Regions from separate parts of the Aeromonas sp. HMWF016 genome, predicted to be linked through region 1. Evidence: riboswitches for the same ligand, from Rfam matches in the RefSeq annotation. Region 1 holds a riboswitch; the other holds the start of a gene.
The links. A riboswitch is a leader RNA that binds a small molecule or an ion and turns the genes downstream of it on or off. The one in region 1 is predicted to bind thiamine pyrophosphate.
Positions count from the first base shown of each region.

Region 2: another riboswitch for thiamine pyrophosphate. It lies ahead of thiB (thiamine ABC transporter substrate binding subunit); the one in region 1 lies ahead of thiC (phosphomethylpyrimidine synthase ThiC).

Region 1 is NZ_CAWNWX010000087.1:101,146-108,774, forward strand. It holds gene rimK (30S ribosomal protein S6--L-glutamate ligase) at 154-1,050, shown strand; gene AACS24_RS14220 (sensor histidine kinase) at 1,101-2,312, opposite strand; gene AACS24_RS14225 (response regulator transcription factor) at 2,309-2,977, opposite strand; gene AACS24_RS14230 (hypothetical protein) at 3,066-3,488, shown strand; gene AACS24_RS14235 (hypothetical protein) at 3,573-4,058, shown strand; gene AACS24_RS14240 (MerR family DNA-binding transcriptional regulator) at 4,115-4,219, shown strand; TPP riboswitch at 4,297-4,409, shown strand; gene thiC (phosphomethylpyrimidine synthase ThiC) at 4,690-6,681, shown strand; gene thiE (thiamine phosphate synthase) at 6,678-7,629, shown strand, end outside.
Region 2 is NZ_CAWNWX010000005.1:24,936-32,564, reverse strand. It holds partial or broken gene thiP (thiamine/thiamine pyrophosphate ABC transporter permease) at 1-876, opposite strand, end outside; gene thiB (thiamine ABC transporter substrate binding subunit) at 852-1,832, opposite strand; TPP riboswitch at 1,880-1,970, opposite strand; gene AACS24_RS00410 (PilZ domain-containing protein) at 2,060-2,350, shown strand; gene AACS24_RS00405 (hypothetical protein) at 2,335-3,261, opposite strand; gene leuD (3-isopropylmalate dehydratase small subunit) at 3,380-3,979, opposite strand; gene leuC (3-isopropylmalate dehydratase large subunit) at 3,992-5,389, opposite strand; gene leuB (3-isopropylmalate dehydrogenase) at 5,423-6,508, opposite strand; gene leuA (2-isopropylmalate synthase) at 6,505-7,629, opposite strand, start outside.

The DNA of each region.
Region 1 (7,629 bases):
CCGTTTATTGTTTCACCGTGCTGTGCTGAATGGGCAGGCTTCTGCGTTATTTGGCTTGTTGTCAGGAGAAACAATTGGCGTTGTCTTGGCGCTGTGGCACCTTATACTCTCCCGCCCCATCCTGCCCAGGCATAGCCTTCTAGCGGAATTGTCATGAAGATCGCCATTTTATCCCGTGAGCCGAAAAACTACTCCACCCGCCGTCTGGTCGAGGTGGCACAGGCGCGCGGTCATCAGGTCGAGGTGCTCGACACCCTGCGCTGTTATATGAACATCGCCTCCCACAACCCCTCCATCCACTACGAAGGACGGGAGCTGGAGAGCTATGACGCGGTGATCCCCCGCATCGGGGCCAGCATCACCGCCTACGGCACCGCCGTGCTGCGCCAGTTCGAGATGATGAACACCATGGCGCTCAACAGCTCGGTGGCCATCAGCCGCTCCCGCGACAAGCTGCGGGCGATGCAGCTGCTCTCCCGCCACGGTATCGGTCTGCCCATCACCGGTTATGCCCACAGCACCCACGACGTGCCCGACCTCATCACCATGGTGGGCGGTGCGCCGCTGGTAGTGAAGCTGCTGGAGGGAACTCAGGGGATCGGCGTGGTACTGTGCGAAACCCAGAAAGCCGCCGAGAGCGTGATCGAGGCTTTCATCCAGACCAACAACAACATTCTGGTGCAGGAGTATATCCGCGAGGCCAACGGCGCCGACATTCGCTGTCTGGTGGTCAACGGCAAGGTAGTGGCGGCGATGCGCCGTCAGGCCCAGCCCGGCGAGTTTCGCTCCAACCTGCATCGGGGCGGCACCGCGGAGGCGATCCGGATCACTCCGGAAGAGCGCGCTACCGCGGTGCGCGCCGCCAAGATCATGGGGCTGGACGTGGCGGGCGTGGATATCCTGCGCAGTGCCCGCGGCCCGCTGGTGCTGGAGGTCAACTCCTCTCCCGGTCTGCAGGGAGTTGAGGCGGCCTCCGGCAAGGATGTGGCGGGCAAAATCATCGAGTTCCTCGAGCTCAAGGGCGGGCGCAAGCACAAGCCGGTGGAGTGATCCCGGATTTGTACCAGCCAAAAAACAGGGCGCCTTCGGGCGCCCTGTTTTTATTCCGCCATCACCAGTCTGGCGCTGAAGATATTGGCCTCCAGCCGGGTCTCGATCTGCCAGCCCAGCTTTTCGCAGATGCGCTGGATGATGGTGAGGCCACAGCCGTAACCGAGGATCTGATCCGGCGCTGCCGCCGTCGGGTTGCTGATGGTGAGCACCGGGCCGCACAGTTCGATGTCGATATGGCCCTCGGCGTAGCTCAGGGCATTTTTCAGCAGGTTGCCAAGGGCGATGGCGAGCAGGGATAGGGGGGAATCGACCTCACTCGCCTCATCCAGCACCAGACGGATATCGAGCGCTTCTCGCTGCAGCAGCGGGGCGAGCCGGGCCAGCTCCTGGCGGATCAGCGGTGCCACCAGCTGCTTCGGCCGCTCGACCTCCTCCTTGCGGCCCAGCAGCAGAAAGGTCTCGGTGAGCAGCGCCATCTCGTCGGCGGCGGCCCGGATGCGGGTGACGGCGCGCTCGGCGGGGGCGGGCAGATCGCTCACCTTGCCGAGCAGGGCGGCCGAGCCCTGGATCACCATGTTGGGGGTGCGCAGTTCATGGCTGGCAAAGCGGCTGAACTCCTGCTCGCGGGCAAAGACGGCGCTCACCTCCTGCTTGCCGGTCAGCAGTGCCAGCTCGATATCCCTGAGCTCCTGCCAGGGGGCATCGGGGATGAAGTCCGCCTGATCCGGTGTGAGGTGGGCGACCCTGTGTTGCAGCCGCTGCAGCGGCCCCGTGATATGGCGTACCAGCCAGATACCGAAGCCGAGGCAGCCCAGCAGCAGCGCCAGCCCGATCAGCCGGGTGGCCAGATGCAGCTTGTCCTCGTAGGGGTCGAGGTAGTCATCGGCATCGTCGTTGAAGACCAGATAGAGCATCCCTTTTCCGGAGGGGTGGCGTGCCACCAGAAAGTGTTTGTCCTCCTTCCCCAGCTGATGCTCGAAAAAGCCGGGGGTCTGGTAGGGGCGCAGCCACTTGGGCAGGCGGCCCGCCTCGGTCCAGTAGCTGGAGAACTGGCGCGGGCTGGGCGCCGCCGCCGCGGCACCGAGGCGCAGCCAGTCATCGCTGTAGCGGGTCACTTCCGCCTCCAGCCAGTGGCGCAGGCTGAGCTCCTCCATCTTGTCCTCGGCCACCATCATCAGGCCGGAGAGCAGTACCAGCAGCACCACGCCGGCTCCGCCGAGCGCCATGATGAGCCGGTGGCGCAGGCTCGGCAGGCTCATGGGGTCACCAGTCGATAGCCCTGACCGTGCAGGGTTTCCAGCATGGGGGTGGGGAAGGGTTTGTCGAGGGTGTTGCGCAGGGCGTAGATGTGGCTGCGCAGGGCGTCGGAGTCGGGCTCCTCCTCTCCCCAGACGGTGTCGAGCACCTCCTGTCGAGTGACGATGGCCGGTGCGCGGCGGGCCAGCAGCGCGAGGATCTGGAACGGGATCTTGCCGAGCTTGAGGGGAACGCCGGCACGGGTCGCCTGCCCGCTGGCGGCATCGACGGTCAGCTCGCCAAAGGTGATGGCGCCGATGTCACCGCGGGGGCCGCGCAGGCTGAGGGCTTGCAGTCGCACCTCCAGCTCCTCCATGGCGAAGGGCTTGACCAGATAGTCGTCGCCACCGGCCTTGAAGCCTGCCAGCTTGTCTTCCAGACTGTCGCGGGCGGTGAGAAAGAGCACCGGGGTCGAGATCCCCTCTTCACGCAGGCGGGCGACCGTGCTGAGCCCGTCGAGACGGGGCATCATCACATCCATGATGATGACGTCGAAGCGCTGTTCGGCCAGCAGTTGCAGCGCTGCCTGACCGTGATAGGCACAGTCCAGCCGGTGGCCGGCCAGCTCCAGATAATCCATGATGGTTTCTGCCACCTGAGGATTGTCTTCCACTACCAAAATCTTCATGCTTTGTACTCCTGGTTGGCGAGCAGCTTCACGCTCTTTTCACACCGGATACATCATCCTGTCGCCAGTGTAACCCCGAGGATCCACGATGAAGAAGTCTCTCTGTGCTCTCCTGCTGCTGATCTTGCTGCCGCTCGGATCTGCGCAGGCTGCCGAATTCAAACTGACCGGCCGCACCACCTGGCAGCTTGGCCAGCTGATGGTGAACGGTCTGCCGTTCGTGATCGACGACCAGACCCGCTTCAAGGATTGGCTCAACGAAGATGATCTCGGCGGCACCTGGGTTGAGATGAAGGGGGTGGTGGAGAACGGCGTGCGCTATGTGCGCAAGGTCGAAGCGCTCGAGGAAGATGACAAGGACGAGATGGATCTGGAAGGGCCGGTCGAGGGAGGGCGGATCTGGGGCTACACCACCTCGGACAAGAGTCTGGCCCCCTTCGAAGGGCGCTGGCTCGAACTTGAGTGCAAGTTTGACGGCATGCGCCTGAGTCGCTGCCACGAGGACAAGTAACCCGGTCGCTGCTGCAGATTCGCAATGTTTCTGAATGAAGCCCATGCTTATCCGGCATGGGCTTTTTGTTCAGGGACGAACGACATGGAACAGAGAACAAAGTGGTGTGCGTGGCTGTGCGGTTTGCCGCTCTGTGCCGCGCAGGCGGTGGCCGACGAACTGTGGCTGATGGAGCTGGAACACGATGACGGCATCCATCTGCAATTTCAGGGCGCTGAGGTGGAGCAGGGCAGTGCCGCCGTCTGGCGGCAGGGGGAGATTTGGCAGCAGCCACTCAAACCCGGCGACCAGCTCGCCCTGCTGGTGGCCGATGGCGTTGCCACCCGGATCGAGCTGCTGGCCGCCAGAGCACCGCTGGCCAATCAGCCCTGGCAGCGGGCGCAAGATCGCCTGCAATCCGTTGATGAACGGCAACTCACACTGGCTGCTCTGGGTACTGTGCCACTCAACCCGCAGGTGCGCTGGGTCAACGGCTCAGCCGCCGATCTGCACGCCGGGAGCGAGCTGGTGCTGACCCGCGACGAACAGGGTCACTTAAGCGAAATTCTGGTGGTCAATCCGGAGGAGTAGTTGACCCGTCTACGATAGGCGGGTTTATCCTCTGCCCGCTGGATGAAGGAACCCCTATGTTGACGATTACCCGGCTGGCCAGAGAACTGGGCCTGAGCCGCACCACCCTGCTCTATTACGAACGTCTCGGTCTGCTGCTTCCCGCCCTGCGCGGGGAGTAACCCGGTCCGACCACAGCGCCAGCCGTTGCCCCATATTGTTAACGGCTTGTGCTTTAGATTTTCCCCCTTATACTGGCGCCATCTTGTCGGAGTGCTGACCGTCGAACGACGCGAAGCTGAGACCGTTAATTCGGGATCCGTGGAACCTGATCAGGTTAAAACCTGCGAAGGGAACAAGGGTAACTTGCGGGTTACCGCGCCGGAGGAGGAACAAGCCTCTTCCGCTCATCGAAGGGATCGCCCTTGATGGGTCAGGGCGCACAGGAGGGAGTCTGTCCCGTCCGGTTGTCCAGCACGTGGGGCGCCTTGCCTACCGCGTGCAGAGAGCGGGAAGCGGCAGCACAGCAGCGCGGAGATCCATCCCGCGCCCACTCCCTCCTGATATAAACACCCCGCCGCAAGTTCATCTTCTCCTCGAACTCCAGACAAGCAAACACCCATAACTTCAACCAGTTAATGTGAGTTTTGCTATGTCTACTTCTCTATCTGATACCGCCAAATCCAGCCGCCGCGAGCAGCGCTCCAGCGCTCAGGCCTTTATCGACAGCCTCAAGGGGATGGCTCACCCCAACTCCCGCCGCATCTTTATCGAAGGCTCTCGCGCCGATATTCGTGTCCCGCTGCGGGAAATCCAGCTGGCCGACACCTTCGTTGGTGGCACCAAGGAAGATCCCCGGTTCGAGCCCAACGAGCCGATCCCGGTCTATGACACCTCGGGCCGTTACGGGGAGGAGGGGGTCGCCATCGACGTGCGCCGCGGCCTGCCGCGCCTGCGGGAGAACTGGGTGCTGGAGCGCGATGATACCGACGCCCTGCCGGGGCTCAGCTCCACCTTCACTCAGGAGCGTCTGGCCGATGAGGGGCTGGATCACCTGCGCTTCGAGCACTTGCCAAAGCCGCGCCGCGCCAAGCCGGGCCGCCGGGTCACCCAGCTCCACTACGCCCGCGCCGGTATCGTCACTCCCGAGATGGAATTTATCGCCATTCGCGAGAACATGGGGCGTGAGAGGGTGCGCTCAGAGCTGTTGCGCACCCAGCATCCGGGCCGCGATTTCGGTGCCCGTTTACCCCAGAACATCACCCCCGAATTCGTGCGCGACGAGGTGGCGGCCGGCCGCGCCATCATCCCCAGCAACATCAACCACCCGGAAGCGGAGCCGATGATCATCGGCCGCAATTTTCTGGTGAAGATCAACGCCAACATCGGCAACTCGGCGGTCACCTCCAGCATCGAAGAGGAGGTGGAGAAGCTGGTCTGGTCGACCCGCTGGGGTGCCGACACCGTGATGGATCTCTCCACTGGCCGCTACATCCACGAGACCCGCGAGTGGATCCTGCGCAACAGCCCGGTGCCCATCGGTACCGTGCCCATCTATCAGGCGCTGGAGAAGACCAACGGCATCGCCGAAGACCTCACCTGGGAGCTGTTCCGTGACACCCTGCTGGAGCAGGCCGAGCAGGGGGTGGACTACTTCACCATCCATGCCGGCGTCCTGCTGCGCTTCGTGCCGATGACCGCCAAGCGCCTCACCGGCATCGTGTCGCGCGGTGGCAGCATCATGGCCAAGTGGTGCCTCTCCCATCACAAGGAGAACTTCCTCTACCAGCACTTCCGCGAAATCTGCGAGATCTGCGCCGCCTATGACGTGGCGTTGTCGCTGGGCGATGGTCTGCGTCCGGGCTCCGTCTATGACGCCAACGACGAGGCCCAGTTTGCCGAGCTGCGCACTCTGGGCGAGCTGACCCAAATTGCCTGGGAGTACGACGTGCAGGTGATGATCGAGGGCCCCGGCCACGTGCCCATGCACATGATCGAGCGCAACATGACCGAGCAGCTGGAGCACTGCCACGAGGCACCGTTCTATACGCTGGGCCCGCTCACCACCGACATCGCGCCGGGTTACGATCACTTCACCTCCGGCATCGGCGCCGCGCTCATCGGCTGGTATGGCTGCGCCATGCTCTGCTACGTCACCCCCAAGGAGCATCTGGGGCTGCCCAACAAGGAGGATGTGAAGCAGGGGCTTATCACCTACAAGATCGCCGCTCACGCCGCCGATCTGGCCAAGGGGCACCCGGGCGCCCAGATCCGTGACAACGCCATGTCCAAGGCGCGCTTCGAGTTTCGCTGGGAGGATCAGTTCAATCTGGCGCTGGATCCCGACACCGCTCGCGCCTACCACGACGAAACCCTGCCGCAGGAGTCCGGCAAGGTGGCTCACTTCTGCTCCATGTGCGGGCCCAAGTTCTGCTCCATGAAGATCACTCAGGACGTGCGTGACTACGCAGCAAAGCTGGAGGCCGTTGAGATCAAGCTGGTCGGCATGGATGGCCAGCAGGAGCAGGTAGTGGCTCAGGTGGAGAGCGGCATGGCCCGCATGGCTGAAACCTTCAAGGAGACCGGCGGCGAGATCTACCATCAGGCGGCGGCGCTGAAACAGGCCGCAGGGGAGGAGGCGTGAGCAGCGAGCGCGGGGCTGTCAGCCCCGCCGATCTGCTGCCTGTGACGGACTCCCGCCCAGTAGTCTGGACGATAGCGGGTTCAGATTCCGGCGGCGGCGCTGGCATTCAGGCCGATCTGCACACATTGCACGACCTTGGCGTGCACGGCTGCTCGGTTATCTCCGCCATTACCGCCCAGAACTCGGTGGCGGTGAAGATGGTCGACCCCGTGTTGATGCAGACTTTCACCGCCCAGATCGACGCCCTCGGCGTCGATCTGCCGCCCGCCGCCATCAAGATTGGTCTGCTGCCGACCCGGCTCCACGTCGAGGTGCTGGCCCGCCGGCTGGCAGCCATCGAGGCTCCCTTCGTGGTCTACGACCCGGTGGCTATCGCCAGCACCGGCACCCCGATGGCGGAGCCCAATATGCTGGAGGCGGTGCGCGAGCAGCTGTTGCCACGTCTGTCGCTCATCACCCCCAACGGCCCCGAACTGGAAGCCCTGACCGGCATTCCCGCGACCAGCCCTGTGCTGGTGCGCTTCGCCGCCCAGCGGCTGCGCGAACTCGGCGCCCGTGCCGTGCTGGTCAAGGGGGGCCATCTGGGCTGGAGCGGCAAGCTCTGCCTCGACTACTACCAGGATGAGACCCGCGAATTCTGGCTGGCGGCGCCTCGCCTGAATACCCGCCACGGTCACGGCACCGGTTGCTGCTACGCCAGCGCCATCGCCGCCGTGGTGGCGCAGGATTATCCGGTGGAGGACGCCATCACCCTCGCTCGTGCTTACCTGCAACAGGGGCTGGCGGCGGCGCAGGGAGTGGGGGCTGGTCCGGGCCCCATCGCCCATCTCGGCTGGCCCGCCGATCTTGCCAACTTCCCCCGTGCCGTGCTGGCGGGATCAACCCTAGATCGCCGTTTCGGGCTTTATGAGACAAGCAGCGCCCGCCTGCCGCAGGGCCCCTTTGCGC
Region 2 (7,629 bases), on a different contig from region 1:
GCGATCCGGCCGCAGACAGGGACGACGGGGTGTCACCCGACTGGCTGGCGTAGTTTGCAGCTTGTGCTGCAGGAGCAGCAGGGTGGCGGTCAGGATGAGCTGCACCAGCGCCAATCCGCCAGCGGTGGCGAGATCGAAGTCAAAGCGCAGCGCCTGATAGACAGCCACCTCCAGGGTGGTCGATTTGGGGCCACCGCCCAGCGCCAGCACGGTAGTGAAGCTGGTGAAGCAGAGCATAAAGATGAGGCTGGCCAGCCCGGGCAATATGCCGCGAATGAGCGGCCACTCCAGCAGCCGGAAGATATGGGATGAGCGCATGCCGAGCTGGCTGGCGAGGCGCCAGCTCGATTCGGGGATACTCTCGATGCTCTGCAGGATGAGACGTGCCGCCAGCGGCATGTTGAAGAAGACATGGGCCAGCAGAATGCCGAACAGGCCGTAGAGATAGTTGCCGGGATCCAGCCCCAAGCTGCGCAGCAGTTGCGGTAGCCACCCCTGTTTGCCATGAACCGCCACGATGCCGAAGATGGCGATGATGACCGGCAGTACCAGCGAGAGACCGAACAGCTTGATCAGCAGGGTTCGGCCAATGAAGCGGCGCCGAGCCAGCGCGCGGGCCACCGGAATGGCGAGCCCCAGGCTCAGCAGGGTGGAGAGCAGCGCCTGCCAGAGGCTGAAGCCCAGCACATGGCGCAGATAGGGGTCTGCCAGCAAAGTGCGCGGCGCCAGTGAACCGGCCTGCCACAGCAGGGCCGCCAGCGGCCCGAGAGACAACAGCAGGATCAGCAGGGTGGCTGCACTGCCCGGCAGCCACCAGAGGGGGCGATCCTGTTGCTTCAGAGCGAGCTGGCTCACTGGGCGACGGCTTGCAGCCATTCGCGGATCCACCCTTTGCGATTGGCGGCCACCTCATCGGCACTGAAGGCGAGCGGCTTGGCTACGGTGATCATCTGCTCGAAGCCCTTGGGCAGTGGCGTGTCGATCACCGGATACATCCAGTTGCCGGTCGGGATCTCGCTCTGGAAGGCGGGGCTCACCATAAATTGCAGGAACTGGTCAGCCAGCTTCTCCTGTTTGGCGCTCTTCAGCTTGGCGGCCACTTCCACCTGACGGTAGTGACCCTCCTCGAAGGCGGCAGCCTGATACTGAGGCTTGTTCTCGGCAATCAGGTGGTAAGCGGGGGAGGTTGTGTAGGAGAGCACCATGTCCGCCTCGCCATCGAGGAACATGCCATAGGCCTCGGACCACCCCTTGGTGACGGTGACCGTCTTCTTGGCCAGCTTGGCCCAGGCTTCAGGAGCCTTGTCACCATAGACAGACTTCATCCACAGCATCAGCCCCTGTCCCGGGGTAGAGGTACGGGGGTCCTGATAGATCACCTTGAGATCAGGGCGTTCCACCAGCTCTTTCAGGCTCTTGGGCGGCTGTTTGAGCTTCTCCTTGTCGTAGACGAAGGCGAAGTAGCCGTAGTCGTAGGGGACAAAGGTGTCATCCTGCCAGCCACCCGGCACCTTGATGCCATCCAGCTTGGCGGGATGGGGGGCGAACAGGCCGCTCTGCTTGGCTTCACTGATGAGTGCATCATCCAGCCCCAGCACCAGGTCGGCCTTGCTGTGGTTGCCCTCCAGTCGCAGCCGGTTGAGGATGGCGACGCCATCTTCGAGGGGAACCAGATTGAGGGTACAGCCGCACTCCTTCTCGAAGGCTTGCTTGATCTTGGGACCGGGCCCCCAGTCGGCAGTGAAGGAGCTGTAGGTGTAGACGGTGAGGGTGTCGGCGGCGAAAGCCTGAGCCGAGAGCAGGCTGGTGGCGACCAGCAGCAGGGTTTTCATCAAGGGCACTCCATTATGAGGTGCCAGCGGATGAGGGCGCAAAAAATGAGCGCCGTGCCTCAAATTCCTCCGCCAGCATTATCTGGATCAGGTTCACGGGTATAATCTCAGCGGTAAACCGCACCCCGTTTGAGAAACGCACCGCATTGTATTAACGTTCTTTTGGGTAGACCAGCACAATTGTGCGCTGCCCATGAGATGATTCCCACTCAACAGAGGATCTTCGCGTGCTTACCAGTACCAAGGAAAGACGTGCCTTTGCACGTATGGTCATCAATGCTCCGGTTACCGTCTATCAGCAGCATCAGGTACTGGAGGGCATCTGTCGGGATCTCAGTGCCAACGGCATGGGGATCTCGGTGGCGGAACACCAGCTTGATACAACCCAGCCGATCCGGATCAGCCTCGCAACCAACAACAACCTGCTTCCACCTTTCGAAGCCCATGCCCGGATCATTCGGGTGTTGGAGGAGGAGACCGGATTGCTGCTGGCGGTAGAGTTTCAGCCTTTGGGCTGAACCGGTTGTACACTCAACTGCTTGCCATCGACCAGCGTTTTGCTGGTCGATGCTATTTGGCCAGCCGGTAATGCGGCAGGGCCGGTAGGTTCGAGCAGCAGATAGGATTGTCCCTGCCAGCTGATGGTGGCATCACCCGGTTTGGCAGGCAGGTCGACCGCCAGCATCGCGTGGCCCGGGATAAAGACCATGGCCTGTTTCAATTCGGGAAAGAGCTGGGCCAGCAGGGCGGCCATCAGGGTCACCTTGCTGTCGCAATCGCCGCGGTTCTGTTCCAGCACCTGACGGGGAGTGAGAAACCCCTTGCCCTGCCGTCCGTTCAGACTGTCCAGCTGCTGGTAGGGGATGCTCTGGATAAAGGCGAGCATCTCGGCCACGGTTTTCTGGCGCGCTTCCGGCTCGCTGCCCCCCTGCTGTTTCAACTGCTCAGCCAGCGGCGCCACCGTGCTGCGGCTCTCCAACGCAATGCGAACATGGTCCTGCTTCACCGCCAGCTGGCCATCCGGTGGCGTGAAGTACTGGAAGTAGTGTTTGGTCAGCCACGCCTGCTCCTCTTTGCCCCGTTGCGCTTCCAGCCAGGCCATGGCCTCTTTGGCTTTATCCTGATTGTGACTTTTCAGATGCAGTTCGAGGGAGGGGCGGGAGAGGGTGAACTGCACCTCGGGGTAGTTCTCGCGTACCCCGCGCAGCAGGGTTTGCAGTACCTCCTCCTCCATCCGTGCCGGACGATAGGCGATAAGGGGGGGAAGCTTGCCTTGCTCCAGCCGATAGGTGAGCTGGCGGGGTTTGCCTGCGCTATCTTGCCAGCCGACGTTGATCTGGCCGAGGCTGTTGGTGAAGTAGGTCTGGGCGGCTGCAACCGGCAGCGCCAGCAAAGTGCAGAACAAAAGTATCGCCGTCGTTCTCTTCATCGTCCTTATCCTGTCTTGAGGCCGCATCCCTGGCCTGTTTGGTGAAGTGCATTACCGGAAACAAAAGAGGGAGCCGAAGCTCCCTGTTGATTCTACTCGTTTTTTTGCAACTGGCGCGTTAAATCCAGCTCGGCTGCTTCGCTTCAAAAGCGCTGATGGCAGCCTCGTGCTGCAGGGTCAGGCCGATGGCATCCAGTCCGTTGAGCAGGCAGTAACGGCGGAACTCGTCGATCTCGAAACCGAAGCTGAGCTCACCGGCGCGCACCTGATTGGCCTCCAGATCCACTTCGAGCTCGATGCCCGGCTGGCTGGCAACCAGTTGGAACAGGGCCTCGACCTCCTCCTCTTTCAGGCGCACCGGTACCATGCCATTGTTGATGGCGTTGCCGTAGAAGATGTCGGCAAAGCTCGGGGCTATGATGGTCTTGAAGCCGTAGTCGGCCAGCGCCCAGGGGGCGTGCTCGCGACTCGACCCGCAGCCGAAGTTCTCGCGGGCCAGCAGGATACTGGCACCGGCGAATTGCGGCTGGTTGAGCACAAACTCGGGGTTGGGCTGCTGGCCGGCATCGTCGAGGAAGCGCCAGTCGTGGAACAGGTGCTTGCCAAAACCGATACGGTTGACCTTCTGCAAAAACTGCTTGGGAATGATGGCGTCGGTGTCGACGTTGGCGCTGTCGAGGGGGACGACGATCCCTTTATGCTGTTTGAATCCTGTCATCGCTGTTTCCTCTTACAGTGCGCGAATGTCGGCGAAGTGGCCGGTGACGGCGGCGGCGGCGGCCATGGCCGGGCTCACCAGATGAGTGCGGCCAGCACGGCCCTGACGCCCTTCGAAGTTGCGGTTACTGGTGGAGGCGCAGCGCTCTCCCGGTTGCAGCCGGTCGTTGTTCATGGCCAGACACATGGAGCAGCCGGGCAGGCGCCACTCAAAACCGGCCTCGATGAAGATCTTGTCGAGCCCCTCGGCTTCGGCCTGTGCCTTCACCTGCTCGGAGCCCGGCACCACCAGCGCCTGCACGCCAGCGGCGACCTTGCGACCGCGGGCGATGGCGGCTGCGGCGCGCAGATCCTCGATGCGGCTGTTGGTGCAGGAACCGATAAATACCTTGTCGATGGCGACATCGGAGAGCTTCTGGCCCGGTTGCAAATCCATGTAGGCGAGTGCCTTGCGGGCGGACTGCTGCTCCATCAGATCAGCAAACGACTCTGGCGCCGGAATGGGGTCACCCACGGCAATAACCTGACCCGGGTTGGTGCCCCAGGTGACCTGCGGGGCGATGTCGACGGCATCCAGCACCACTTCTGCATCAAACTTGGCATCGTCGTCGCTCTTGAGGCTCTGCCAGTAGGCGATGGCCCGCTCCAGCGCCTCGCCCTTGGGGGCAAACTCCTTGCCACGGATGTAGTCGATGGTGGTCTGGTCGGGGGCGATCATTCCCGCCTTGGCGCCCAGTTCGATGGCCATGTTGCACACCGTCATCCGCCCTTCCATGGTGAGCCCTTCGATGGCTTCGCCAGCGAACTCCACCACGTAGCCAGTACCACCGGCGTGGCCAACCTTGCCGATAATGGCCAGCACCACGTCCTTGGCGCTGATCCCCTCGGCCAGCTTGCCGTTGACCGAAATCCGCATGGTCTTGGCGCGGCCCTGTTTCAGGGTCTGGGTGGCCATCACATGTTCCACTTCGGAAGTGCCGATGCCGAAGGCCAGCGAGCCGAAGGCGCCGTGGGTGGCGGTGTGGGAGTCGCCGCAGACGATGGTAGTGCCGGGCAGGGTGATGCCGAGCTCGGGGCTCATCACATGGACGATCCCCTGATATTTGTGGTTGAGATCGTAGAGGCGAACCCCGAACTCTTTGCAGTTGGCGGCCAGCGTCTCCATCTGGATACGGGCCATCTCGCCGGAGGCCGCGATGTCCTTGGTGGTGGTGGAGACGTTGTGATCCATGGTGGCCCAAGTCAGATCCGGGCGGCGCAGTTGGCGGTTCATGGCGCGCAGGCCGTCAAATGCCTGCGGGCTGGTCACTTCATGTACCAGATGGCGGTCGATGTAGATGAGGGGCGTTTCGCCTTCCACTTCTCGTACCACATGGGCGTCGAATACTTTCTGATAGAGGGTCTTGGCCATTGCTTCTCTCTTCCTTGTTATCTGTTCTTCAGCTCAGATCCGGGCGGCGATCTGGTCGCCCATGGTGGTTGTGCTCTGCACCGGATGGCGGGCGCTGGCCTGATGCAGGTCGGCGGTGAAGTAACCTTCGGCCAGGGTCTGGGCCACGGCCTGCTCGATGGCCTGGGCGGCAGCTTCCTGACCCAGGCTGTAGCGCAGCATCAGGGCGGCGGAGAGGATCTGGGCGATGGGGTTGGCTATCCCTTTGCCGGCGATATCCGGGGCCGAGCCGCCGGCCGGTTCGAACAAGCCGAAACCTGATTCGTTGAGGCTGGCAGAGGGGAGCAGCCCCATGGAGCCGGTGATCATGGCGCACTCGTCGGAGAGGATGTCACCAAACAGGTTGGAGCAGAGCAGCACGTCGAACTGGGACGGATCCTTGATGAGCTGCATGGTCGCGTTGTCGATGTACATATGGTTCAGTTCGACGTCGGGATAATCCTTGGCGACTTGCGTCACCACCTCGCGCCACAGAATGGAGGAGGCGAGTACGTTGGCCTTGTCGATGGAGGTGACCTTGCCACGGCGCACACGAGCCGACTCGAAGGCGATCTTGGCGATGCGCTCGATTTCGAAGCGGTGGTACACCTCGGTATCGAACGCCTTCTCGTTCGCTCCTTCTCCCTCGCGCCCTTTGGGCTGGCCGAAGTAGATGCCACCGGTCAGCTCGCGCACACAGGCGATGTCAAAACCGCGATCGGAGATATCGGCGCGCAGGGGCGAGAACTGCTCCAGACCGGTGTAGATGCGGGCTGGGCGCAGGTTGCAGAACAGTTTGAAGTGAGCGCGCAGGGGCAGCAGGGCACCGCGCTCCGGTTGCTCGTTGGGTGGCAGATGTTCCCATTTCGGGCCGCCGACCGAACCGAACAGCACGGCATCGGATGCTTCGCAACCAGCGATGGTGCTCTGCGGCAGCGGGGTGCCATGGTTGTCGATGGCGATGCCGCCCACGTCATGGCGATCATACTCGAGGGCGAAACCGAACTTGGCCTGCACCTTCTCCAGCACCTTGACGGCCTCGGCCATCACTTCCGGGCCAATGCCGTCACCCGGCAATACTGCGATCCGATAACTGCTCATACTGTCTCCGTCTTGATTGTGTTATTGCGTTCCATCTGCTCGGCCACCTGATCGGCGCGCCAGATGCTGTTGATCACATGCAGCAGGGCATGGGCTGAGGATTCGATGATGTCGGTGGCCAGCCCCATGCCGTGGAATTTGCGGCCTTTGTATTCGGCGACGATATCGACCTGACCGAGGGCATCTTCCCCTTCGCCCTTGCTCTTGAGGGCATATTTGTCGATGCGGATCTCGTAGCCGGTGATGCGATTGATACATTGGTAGACCGCATCCACCGGGCCGTTGCCGGTGGCGGCCTCACTGACCAGCTCGCCACCCACCTTGAGCTTGACCGAGGCGGTCGCCATCACCGAGCTGCCACTCTGCACGCCGAGGTACTCCAGCTTGAAGTGCTCCGGCTCCTCGTGGATCTGGCTGAAGAAGGCGAGCGCTTCGAGGTCGTAGTCAAACACCTGACCTTTCTTGTCGGCCAGAGTGAGGAACTTGGCGTAGAGATGGTCGAGGTCGTAGCTGCTCTCGGCGTAGCCCATGGACTCCATCCGGTGTTTGATGACGTGGCGACCGGAGCGGGAGGTCATGTTGAGGTTGTTCTGGGTCAGGCCAATGCTCTCGGGGGTGATGATTTCATAGGTATTTTTCGCTTTGAGCACGCCATCTTGATGGATGCCGGAGCTGTGGGAGAAGGCGTTGGCTCCGACGATCGCCTTGTTGGGCTGCACCGGCATGTTGCAGAGCTGGCTGACGAGGGTGCTGGTGCGATGAATTTCGCTGTGACGGATGTTGGTGTGCACCCCGAGCAGATCGGCGCGGGTCTTCAGGATCATCGCCACCTCTTCCAGCGAGCAGTTGCCCGCCCGCTCGCCGATGCCGTTGATGGTGCACTCGATCTGGCGAGCCCCCATCTGCACCGCGCCGATGGAGTTGGCTACCGAGAGGCCAAGGTCGTCGTGGCAGTGGACTGAGATGATGGCCTTGTCGATGTTTGGCACCCGGTTGAACAGGGTATGGATGATGCCGGAGAATTCGGTCGGCACCGTGTAGCCCACGGTATCCGGAATATTGATAGTGCGGGCGCCCGCCTTGATGGCGGCCTCCACCATGCGGCAGAGGTTATCGATGGG